2 regions of the Desulfosporosinus paludis genome follow, and region 1 is predicted to be linked to the other one. Evidence: riboswitches for the same ligand, from Rfam matches in the RefSeq annotation. Region 1 holds a riboswitch; the other holds the start of a gene.
What was found. Region 1 has a riboswitch for thiamine pyrophosphate ahead of thiD (bifunctional hydroxymethylpyrimidine kinase/phosphomethylpyrimidine kinase). Riboswitches for the same ligand answer to the same signal wherever they lie in the genome.
Positions count from the first base shown of each region.

Region 2: it holds a riboswitch for thiamine pyrophosphate, as region 1 does, so the genes downstream of both, purF (amidophosphoribosyltransferase) here and thiD (bifunctional hydroxymethylpyrimidine kinase/phosphomethylpyrimidine kinase) in region 1, are expected to answer to the same signal.

Region 1 is NZ_CP144211.1:5,089,508-5,094,743, forward strand. It holds gene cydC (thiol reductant ABC exporter subunit CydC) at 1-80, shown strand, start outside; gene VZF35_RS25195 (DNA recombination protein RmuC) at 81-1,406, opposite strand; partial or broken gene VZF35_RS25200 (HD-GYP domain-containing protein) at 1,536-1,817, shown strand; TPP riboswitch at 1,857-1,969, shown strand; gene thiD (bifunctional hydroxymethylpyrimidine kinase/phosphomethylpyrimidine kinase) at 2,063-2,866, shown strand; gene cytX (putative hydroxymethylpyrimidine transporter CytX) at 2,863-4,083, shown strand; gene thiM (hydroxyethylthiazole kinase) at 4,059-4,871, shown strand; gene thiE (thiamine phosphate synthase) at 4,864-5,236, shown strand, end outside.
Region 2 is NZ_CP144211.1:5,311,248-5,316,483, forward strand. It holds gene VZF35_RS26290 (TVP38/TMEM64 family protein) at 1-579, opposite strand, end outside; gene VZF35_RS26295 (hypothetical protein) at 759-1,262, opposite strand; gene VZF35_RS26300 (hypothetical protein) at 1,550-1,777, opposite strand; TPP riboswitch at 1,954-2,058, shown strand; gene purF (amidophosphoribosyltransferase) at 2,149-3,552, shown strand; gene thiC (phosphomethylpyrimidine synthase ThiC) at 3,724-5,001, shown strand; gene thiS (sulfur carrier protein ThiS) at 5,174-5,236, shown strand, end outside.

The sequences.
Region 1 (5,236 bases):
ATGGAAAACATGCAGAGCTCCTCAAACACACTGACCTTTATCGGAAGCTGTGGAGCTACAACGATTTTGGGTCAATTTGACTACTCTTCACTCTCAGTTCCCGGCCCTAAAAGCAAGTCAGCCTCATGGGAGGGGAGAGTCTGAACATCTTTCAGCTTACGCGCAATAGTCCGAGATTTTCGAGTTGCCGTATCGATAGTGTTACTGGCTTCTTGAAGTTTCTTTTGGGTTTTTTCTAATATATCCACAAATTTACCAAATTCGGTTTTTACCGCTCCAAGTAAGTTCCATACTTCGCTGGAGCGTTTTTCAATGGCTAACGTCCTGAAGCCCATTTGCAGGCTGTTCAAAAGGGCCGCTAGAGTGGTAGGACCAGTAATAATGACTTTATAGTCTCGTTGAAGCAATTCACATAAACCCGGGCGGCGCAAAACTTCGGCGAATAATCCTTCAACAGGTAAGAACAAAATACCGAAATCCGTGGTGTTGGGGGGATCAAGATATTTATCGTGAATACTCTTACCCTCTGACCTTATACGGTTTTCCAACGATTTGCCCAGCTCTTCAATGCGCGGAACATTAGCTTGTTCTTGAGCTTCCATCAATCGCTCATAGTCTTCCAAGGGAAATTTAGCATCGATTGGCAGCCAAAGGATACTGTCTTGGCCATCGCGCGCCGGAAGCCTTATGGCATATTCAACGCGGTCATTGCTGCCGGCTTTCGTTATAACGTTGGTATCATATTGTTCGGGCGTAAGGAGTTGCTCAAGCAAATTCCCAAGCTGAATCTCACCCATAATCCCTCTTGTTTTAACATTTGTTAGGACTTTCTTTAAATCTCCAACTCCAGAGGCCAGAGTATGCATTTCTCCAAGCCCTTTGTGCACCGCTTCAAGTCTTTCACTGACTAACTTAAAAGATTCCCCTAATCGTTGTTCAAGCGTGGCACTAAGTTTTTCATCGACGGTGGCACGCATCTGGTCCAATTTCTGGGCGTTATCTTGTTGAATCTGGAAAAGTCGTTCCTCCACAGTCTGGCGCAAGCGTTCTAATTTTAGATCATTGGTTTTCGTGAGAGAACCTAACTGAGCAGAAAAGATGTCCAATTGGCTGCGCTCAAGAGCTGCGATTTCAGCCATACGTGCCAGTATGGAATCGTTGAATGAATGGACGGTTTGGATAAGCTCTTCACGGGCCTGCCGAGCATTAAGCGTTGATTCTTCACGATTTCTGGAAATTTCCCCATTAACAAGCCGCTCGCTGCGCTCAAGACTCTTCTCAAGCAAGTCAAAATTACTTCGGAATTGAACAAAGGAATTCCTCGACGATCGATATACAAGGAGTATCAGAAGGACTATTGAAATACAAACAAGAACAATTAGGGCGGTAAGTACTAGATCTTCCATTAAGAATGCCTCCTAGATTAATAGTCTCAGTAATACATTAACACACTCGGGAGACAATTCTGGGTTTATAAAAAAATTCCTTCTTGATGTGAAGTTATACACCGGAACTTTTAATTCGTTGGCAAAGTTGGGATACCAGATCGTATCCTGTTTAAGACGGGGCGTCTTACAAGTCATGAATTTCTAGAAATGCAGCGGCATTGTGAAATTGGACACCGCATTGCCCAATCCGCCCCGAACTTGCTGTCTATCGCTGATTTTATATTACGGCATCGCGAATGCTGGAATGGGGAAGGTTATCCTTTGGGGCCCAAAGAGGACGCGACCCCTATCGTATGCCGCATTTTGGCTATTGCTGATGCTTATGATGCTTATGAGGGAAGGAATCGTATGAATTTTTTAAGGAATTGACTTTGAGCATTTTCCATGTTAGATTTAAAAAAACTAATATCGCATTGGCAGGGGAGCTAGAGAGGCTGGCTGAGATTTAGACCCCAAAAAGTCTAAGACCCTATAAACCTGATCTGGATAATGCCAGCGTAGGTAAGCAGTTTCTCTTTTCTCTTCTTCTAAGGAAAGATTTAAGAGCTCAAATCCTATTCTGGAATTTGGGCTCTTTTTGCATGGAAATTTTTGCCAAGATAAGGAGGAGGACTATGAAAAAGGTACTGACGATCGCAGGTTCTGACAGCAGTGGGGGAGCAGGAATCCAGGCCGATCTCAAAACGTTTTCTGCTCATGGAGTCTTCGGTATGAGTGTCATTACAGCTGTAACCGCTCAAAACACCCAAGGAGTCTTTGCTGTTCAGGACATTTCTAGTGACGTGATTGCCGCGCAGATTAAGGCAGTTTTCGAGGATATTGAAGTAGATGGGGTAAAGGTTGGAATGGTCTCTCAAATTCCAACAATCGAGGTGATCGCCGAACAGCTGAGGTTATATGCTCCGCGGACCATTGTAATTGACCCAGTCATGGTATCTAAAAGTGGTTACCATTTGTTAAACCCTGAGGCAGAGTCAACCTTGATTCATGAACTTTTGCCTTTAGCTACGGTTGTAACCCCCAATATTCCAGAGGCCGAAGTCATAACGAAAATGGCAATTCACACCACGGCCCAAATGGAAAATGCTGCCAAGGAAATCTATCAAATGGGAGCCAAGAACGTTCTTCTTAAGGGGGGACACCTTGAAGGCGCATCTACGGATATCTTGTACGATGGCCAGAGTTTCAGATATTTTACCACAGCACGCATACAGACTAAGAATACTCATGGAACGGGCTGCACCTTGTCGTCGGCCATAACCTCTAACCTCGCTCTTTGCTATCCTCTTTACGAAGCAGTTGCCCAAGCGAAAGAGTACATTACCATAGCAATTGAACATTCTTTAGATATTGGGAAAGGTGTGGGGCCTACCCATCACTTTTATACACTTTACAAGAAGGCGGGAATTATTAAGTGAGTGAACCTGTAAAAAATAATGTAACCTGGTTTAACTTCACCACGCTCTGGTTTGGCGCAGCCATATCCGTCGCTGAGATCTTAGCAGGCGGATTATTGGCACCCTTGGGCTTTAAGATGGGAGCTCTTGCCATCATATTAGGACATATCGTTGGAACGACTCTTTTAGTACTTGGCGGAATTATCGGTACAAATGAGCGAATTCCAGCCTTGGTTTCGACCAGAATTTCTTTTGGACAATACGGGTCTTACGTATTCTCCATCTTAAATGTTTTACAGTTATTGGGTTGGACAGCTGTTATGATTATCGCTGGGGCCAGATCCGTTAATCAGATCACAAAGCTTTTATGGTCCTTCGATAATATTACGATCTGGAGCTTAGTGATAGGGGCTTTTGTCCTGGTCTGGGTATGGTTGGGAAAAGACAGCGGTTGGAAAAAAGCCAATCATATTGCCGTTATCTTACTGTTCCTCTTGACTCTTGTTCTGAGTGTGCTTATCTTCCGCAATCACGATTTATTCAGTAAACAAGTGACCGGAGAAATGACCTTCGGTTCTGCTTTGGAGTTAGCTGTAGTTATGCCTCTGTCTTGGTTGCCTTTGATCTCCGATTATACTCGTTTTGCTAAAACAAAACACGGCGGAGCTGGGGGAAGTTGGCTAGGCTACTTCTTTGGCAGCAGTTGGATGTACATTATTGGTTTAGGGGCCGCTATCATTGCATCAGATCCAGATCCTTCGGCAATGCTCTTGGCTGCTAATCTTGGCATGGTAGCGTTGGGTATTATCGTTTTGGCTACGGTGACAACCACCTTTCTGGACGCGTATTCAGCCGGGGTAACCTTATTGAATATTTTCCCTAAGTTAAATGAAAAGAAAATAGCCTTGATCATGACAGCGATTGGCACAGGATTAGCCATTATCGTAAATATTGAGCAATATCAAGATTTTCTCTACGCGATCGGTTCAGTCTTTGCGCCTTTATTTGCCATTCTCTTAACCGACTATTTCCTATTTAAAAACAAGACAATACAAAAAGACCTTTTAATCAATTGGGCTGCCTTGATCTTTTGTATCATAGGAACAATCCTCTACTATCAGTTTATCAAGTTCGATTTCTTTTTTGGATCTACCATTCCGGTTATGTTGCTTATTAGCATACTATATTCTTTAACATGGAGGTTGACAAAGACATGGAAATACGTGAGAAAATCTTAACAAATCTCAAAGCTGTCAAAGAACGGAACCCTTTGATACACCATATTACAAACTATGTAACGGTCAATGATTGTGCGAATATTGTACTTGCCCTGGGAGGCTCCCCAGTTATGGCAGATGATCACGAAGAAGTTGCTGAAATGGTGGGATTTGCTTCAGCTTTAGTCTTGAATATCGGAACTCTGAATTCAAGAACCATTGAGAGCATGCTGATAGCAGGTAAACGAGCTAAGGATATAGGGGTTCCGATAATTCTGGACCCGGTAGGTGTCGGTGCAACACAATTGCGAACTAAAACTGCCCAGAAACTGATACAAGAGCTCAATCCCAACGTTATCCGTGGAAATATGTCCGAAATCAGCGTCTTAGCAGGCCAAGAGGTTGCCATTAAAGGAGTGGATTCCTTGGCTGATGAACAAGACAGTACTGTTATTGCCAAGAAGCTCGCCTCAGCCCTAAATTGCGTCATTGCTATTACAGGTAAGACTGATGTTGTCTCTGACGGAAAGCAACTTTGTTTATTAGACAACGGGCATCGGATTCTGGCGGATGTTACAGGAACAGGATGCATGACCACTTCTTTAGTTGGCACGTATTGTGGCGCAACTACAGACTATTTCTCCGCAGCAGTAGCCGGAATAGCAAGTATGGGTTTAGCAGGCGAGATTGCCCAGGCCTCTCTCCATCACGGTGAAGGGATTGGAACCTTTCGGGCCCGAATGTTCGATAGTATCTATAATCTGACACCTGAACAACTTGCTCAGGAAAGTAAGATCCGCCATGAGTAAGATGAGCGCAGACTATAGTTTATATTTGGTCACGGATCGAATCCAACTTGGCAAACGTGATTTGGCCCACAGTGTGGAACTAGCTATCCAGGGCGGAGTCACTCTTGTTCAGCTCCGAGAAAAATCCATATCAACTCGAGAATTTCTAGAAATAGCCTATCAAGTGAAAGAGATCACTTCGCGCTATAAAATCCCCTTGTTTATTAATGATCGTTTGGATATTGCCCTGGCCGTAGACGCTGATGGCTTGCATATTGGTCAAGATGACCTCCCCTTAACTAAAGCAAAAGAACTCTTTCCCAATAAACTAATAGGAGTCTCTGCCAGCAACCTAGCAGAAGCTCTTTTGGCTGCAGAACAGGGTG
Region 2 (5,236 bases), 220 kb from region 1:
GTTCGCAGAAATCCCCATGAATACTAGGGCAGTTGCTATATAAGAAGGAATAATGGTTAGGGCTGCCGTCCAGAGATAACTCCAAAAGTCGATAGCCGGGATCATAGCCGTAATATAATTAACAATAAAAGCGGGGAGAGGCAATAATCTTGCCACAACCAACCCAATAGTTCCTTTTCGTTTAATCCATTCATTCACTTGGTTAAAACGTTCCTGAGAAATGATACTGTGCAACAACGGTTCTTTAATACTTTGTACCAACCAATAAATTGCTATTGAACTAAGTGTCGAGCCAACCCAAGAGTAAAAAGTTCCCCAAACAATCCCGTATGACTTTAAACATATAATCGTTAAGCTCTCTGTGGGAATCGGTGTCATGCTTAGAAGAGTAATAAGAAGGATAGCTGTTACTTTTCCCAGGCAACCAGTTGAGCGTATGACGTTTGAAATTTCTTGACCACGGTCTATGTACAAAAATCCAACGATTATTAATATCCCTGTAACGAAAAGGACCGCAGACCACCGATTTTCTAATTTATCTAATGTATATGGAGTTTCCTTGGTAACTTTGTAGTTCATGCGTTGACTCCCTTTATATTAATAGCAGATTCCTAAAGTCTTGCCATACACGTATATCTACATACTTTTAGATGTCGTCAAACAAAAGTTTTCAAAGACAAGGAGAAGGAACTGTACGTAAAAAGTAAACACCTCAATCAAGAGGTGTTTCAAGAATAAATAATAGAACAATCGCCTTGTTATTGCAAGTTAACCTCCATTTTATTAACTAATTTGTTGTCTTTAAAGGCTAGAAAAACTTCTGCTCCGGATGGAGATTTTACGTGACACAAATAGGTTACGGCGTAACCTTTGCTTCCCTTTGTGCCACTTTCAGTCACAATATCACCGGTACCTCCTAATAAACTTTTGATCTTTTCATATGTGTCACCGTATTTAAGTTGATTGTACTTAGCTTTACTTATAGTTAATGGATTACTTTTCTCTGTTGATGTTAATGGTGTTGTTTTAACAGATTCCGAAAGTTTTTGACTTGAGGTTGGAGTTTGACTAGTTGTATCTTCAGGAGTAACAGGAACCGATGGAATTGTTTTATCGGTTGAATCTAGAGTGGTAGGCATAGCTGCCGTAGGTGTGGATTGTTTGGAAAGCCCAGCAGTTAAATTGCCACAGCCATTAAGTACTATACTCAAGCCTAGGAGTATAGTCATTAAAACCGGCCATTGTTTTCGATTTGAAATCATACGAATATAAATCCCCCCCTTTAATATCAATATACCATATATTACCATACTCCAAAAATGCGTGCGAGCTTTTCTGCAATATCCGTCATTCTAACAATGGATTATGCTCTCAAACAGAGAAATCTACATCATCTGTCAAATAAAAATAATTTCATCTTTCTGTTAGGCAATACCCATCAAATGGTGGCATCCTTTTGACTTTTAGTAAAATTGATAAACACTTGTGATTTGTGGTTTTTGGCAAAGAAATAAGCCCCCAGCATCTGATATGCCGAGAGCTTTACATATTAATCTTTTAACTGCTTTACCGATTTAAGCGTTTTAGTTGACTTAGCCGACTTATGAACTGTTAATTTGGGTGTTTGGCCCTTGTTCTGATGATGTGTACTTTTTGTACTATGAAATGTTTTTACCTGAGGAACTTTGTATTTGGGGACAGCGTTTGCGATACTGGCTGTTCCTAATATTAACCCGAACATTGAAATAAATGCGATTCCAACCTTAATACGTTTCATATAGCTCATCTCCTCTTTGGTGATAGGCTTATTATTTGCGGGAGTTAAGTTGCTATGCATTCTCTTACTCTTAGACAGAGTAGAACTCATTGAGGAGGGAAAAGAGGATTGCTGTTCTGATAGTATAATGTATACCTTTACATCTCGAAGATGAGGTCGTATAATAAGTCATAATTTAATTGTGCTGGGGGTGCCCAAATGTGGCTGAGAAAGAGCAATGCTCTTATCCCTTTGAACCTGATCTGGTTAATACCAGCGTAGGGAAGCAAAATCGTCAATTATTGACTTCACTGAAGTGTATTTATGTAAGTCAAAACGACAGCTTACCGACGGGTAAGCTGTTTTTTATTTAGTTTGGGGAGGGTTTCCTGATGAATTGCGAACAGGAAAAACCAAAGGAAGAATGTGGAGTGTTTGGCATTATTGGGACAAACGATGATGCTGCCAGTTTGACCTTTTCTGGCTTAAAAGCGTTACAACATCGGGGACAAGAGTCTTGCGGTATTGCGTCATTTCATAAAATGTCAATGAGAACCTTTAAAGCTTTAGGTTTAGTTACCGATGTCTTCAATGATGAGATCCTTGCAAATTTGGCTGGAAGCAATGCAATAGGCCATGTTCGTTATTCTACAACGGGCTCGAATCTTATCGACAATGCTCAACCACTAACCCTCTCCACTAAATTTGGAGAAATAGCTTTGGCCCACAATGGCAATATCATAAATGCCAAAGAACTACGCATATCTCTTGCTCAAGCCGGTCACCGTTTTGAAAGTACAGCAGATAGTGAAGTAATTTTACATTTGATAAATGACCAAGTTACTTCTTTAGAAAATGCTATTTCTAAAGCTCTGTGTAAATTAAACGGAGCGTATTCATTAGTTATCATGACAAAAAACGCCTTGATTGGTATACGAGACCCACTGGGTTTTCGGCCACTCTGCATAGGACGTTTTGGAAATGCTTACTGCATAGCCTCTGAAAGCTTTGCATTACAATCAATTGGAGCAACTTTTATCAGAGATGTTGCTCCCGGAGAGATGATAATCATTAATGAGACCGGATTTAAATCCCATCAAATTTTTCAAACTCAAAGAAAGTGTTGTTGTGCATTTGAATATATCTATTTCGCACATCCATCCAGTACCATTGATAGTGTTAACGTTGAAATGAGTCGTTTCCGTATGGGACAAGAATTAGCCAGAGAATACCCTGTAGATGCTGATGTAGTTATCCCCGTCCCTCGCTCCGGACGCCACGCGGCCTTAGGTTATGCTTCTGCTAGGCAGCTACCCTTAGAAGAGGCTATATTCAAAATTACTCAGAATGAACGCTCATTCATACAACCCACTCAAACGTTAAGAGAACTTATGGTGGTGAAGACCTTAAGAGTGCAACCAGAGGTTATACGCTCAAAACGTGTATTAATGATTGATGATTCCCTGGTACGTGGAACTACCAGTGTTAAGCTAGTTAAACTTATTCGTGAGGCTGGCGCTAGAGAAGTGCATCTGCTTATTGCTTCTCCTCCAGTGCAATTTCCATGTTATTACGGGGTCGATATTAGTGAACAAACGGAATTAATTGCAGCGCATATGTCGGTAGACAAGATATGCCAATATATTGGGGCGGACTCACTGTATTATTTATCACAAGACGGTTTACTCAAATCACTTATCGCTCAAGAAGTCTGTTTAGCCTGTTTTAATGAACAATATCCGCTAAAATCAAGTGTATGTCTTGATAAGCTAATGCTCAATAGTCAATCTGCTTAATTAAGACTTTTAAAAAACTATTATTTGCTAGGAGTACCCCTTATGGGCTTAGATAGCTTTCTTTTTGCACTTCTAGAAAATCCGAAATAAAAGGGGGAACGAGGAAGCCTTCATAACATATTTAGTTAACCTTAATAACAAAATGAAACCTAAAATAATTGAGGAGGTACTATTATCATGACTACACAAATGGCTGCTGCCAAACGAGGCGAGATTACTGAAGCTATGAAAATTGTTGCTCAAAAAGAGAATCAAACACCCGAAGATATACGTTTACGTGTCGCCGAAGGCACCGTCGTTATTCCTGCTAATATTAACCACCATAGTTTAAGCCCTGAAGGTGTTGGTCAAGGCCTCAGAACAAAGGTTAATGTAAACCTAGGAATATCCAAAGATTGTGCGAATATTGACCTGGAACTAAAAAAAGTACAAACAGCTATTAACATGAAAGCTGAAGCTATTATGGATTTGAGCAACTACGGCAAGACTGCAGAATTTCGTGCCCGCCTTATCGACATGTCTCCAGCTATGATAGGTACAGTTCCTATGTATGACGCGATCGGTTTTTTGGAGAAAAAACTGGAAGATATTACCGTAGAAGAGTTTCTGTCGGTCGTTGAAAAACATGCACGTGATGGTGTAGATTTCATGACAATACATGCAGGGCTCAACCGCCAAACAGCGACCCATTTTCGACGGAACAAAAGAATCACCAATATTGTTTCCCGTGGAGGCTCTTTACTGTTTGCCTGGATGGAATTAACTAATAGAGAGAATCCTTTTTATGAGTACTTTGACGATTTACTGGAAATTTGTGCGAAGTACGATGTAACCCTAAGCTTAGGGGACGGTTGTCGTCCAGGATCACTGGCAGATGCCACTGATCCTTCGCAAATTGAAGAACTTATTGTGATGGGCGAATTGACCCTGCGTGCGTGGGAGAAGAACGTTCAGGTTATGATCGAAGGCCCCGGCCATATCCCTCTCAATGAAATAAAAGCTAATATGTTATTAGAAAAGAAATTATGTCATAACGCACCTTTCTATGTGTTAGGCCCAGTAGTTACGGATATCGCTCCCGGTTATGATCACATCACCAGTGCAATTGGTGGTGCAATAGCTGCCGCATCAGGAGCAGATTTCTTATGTTATGTGACCCCAGCAGAACATCTTCGTCTTCCTTCTCTCGATGATATGAAAGAAGGAATAATAGCGACTAAAATTGCAGCTCATGCAGCGGACATTGCAAAAGGAATCCCTGGTGCTGCTGATTGGGATCTAAAAATGAGTAAAGCAAGACAAGCGTTGGATTGGCCAACTATGTTTGATTTAGCAATTGATCGTGAAAAAGCAGAACGTTATCGGAGGGAATCCTCTCCAACTCATGAAGACAGCTGTACTATGTGTGGAGAAATGTGTCCAATGAGACTTATGAACAAAATCTTATGATTTTCAAACACACCCGATGCTGCATTAAGGTAGGAATTAACTAATTTAACAATGTATTTTAAAGATTAAACAGGTTCAGGAACAGCCTTTGGGCCGGGATAATTCGAATGTGGATCAATAATGAGATATCAAAAAGGCGATGATTAAGTGCTTCTACTGAGGAGGATGGACTTTGAACGTTAAGATTAATGGGGAAACGGTCGAGTTAACAGAAAGCATTGGTCTGCAAAAGTGG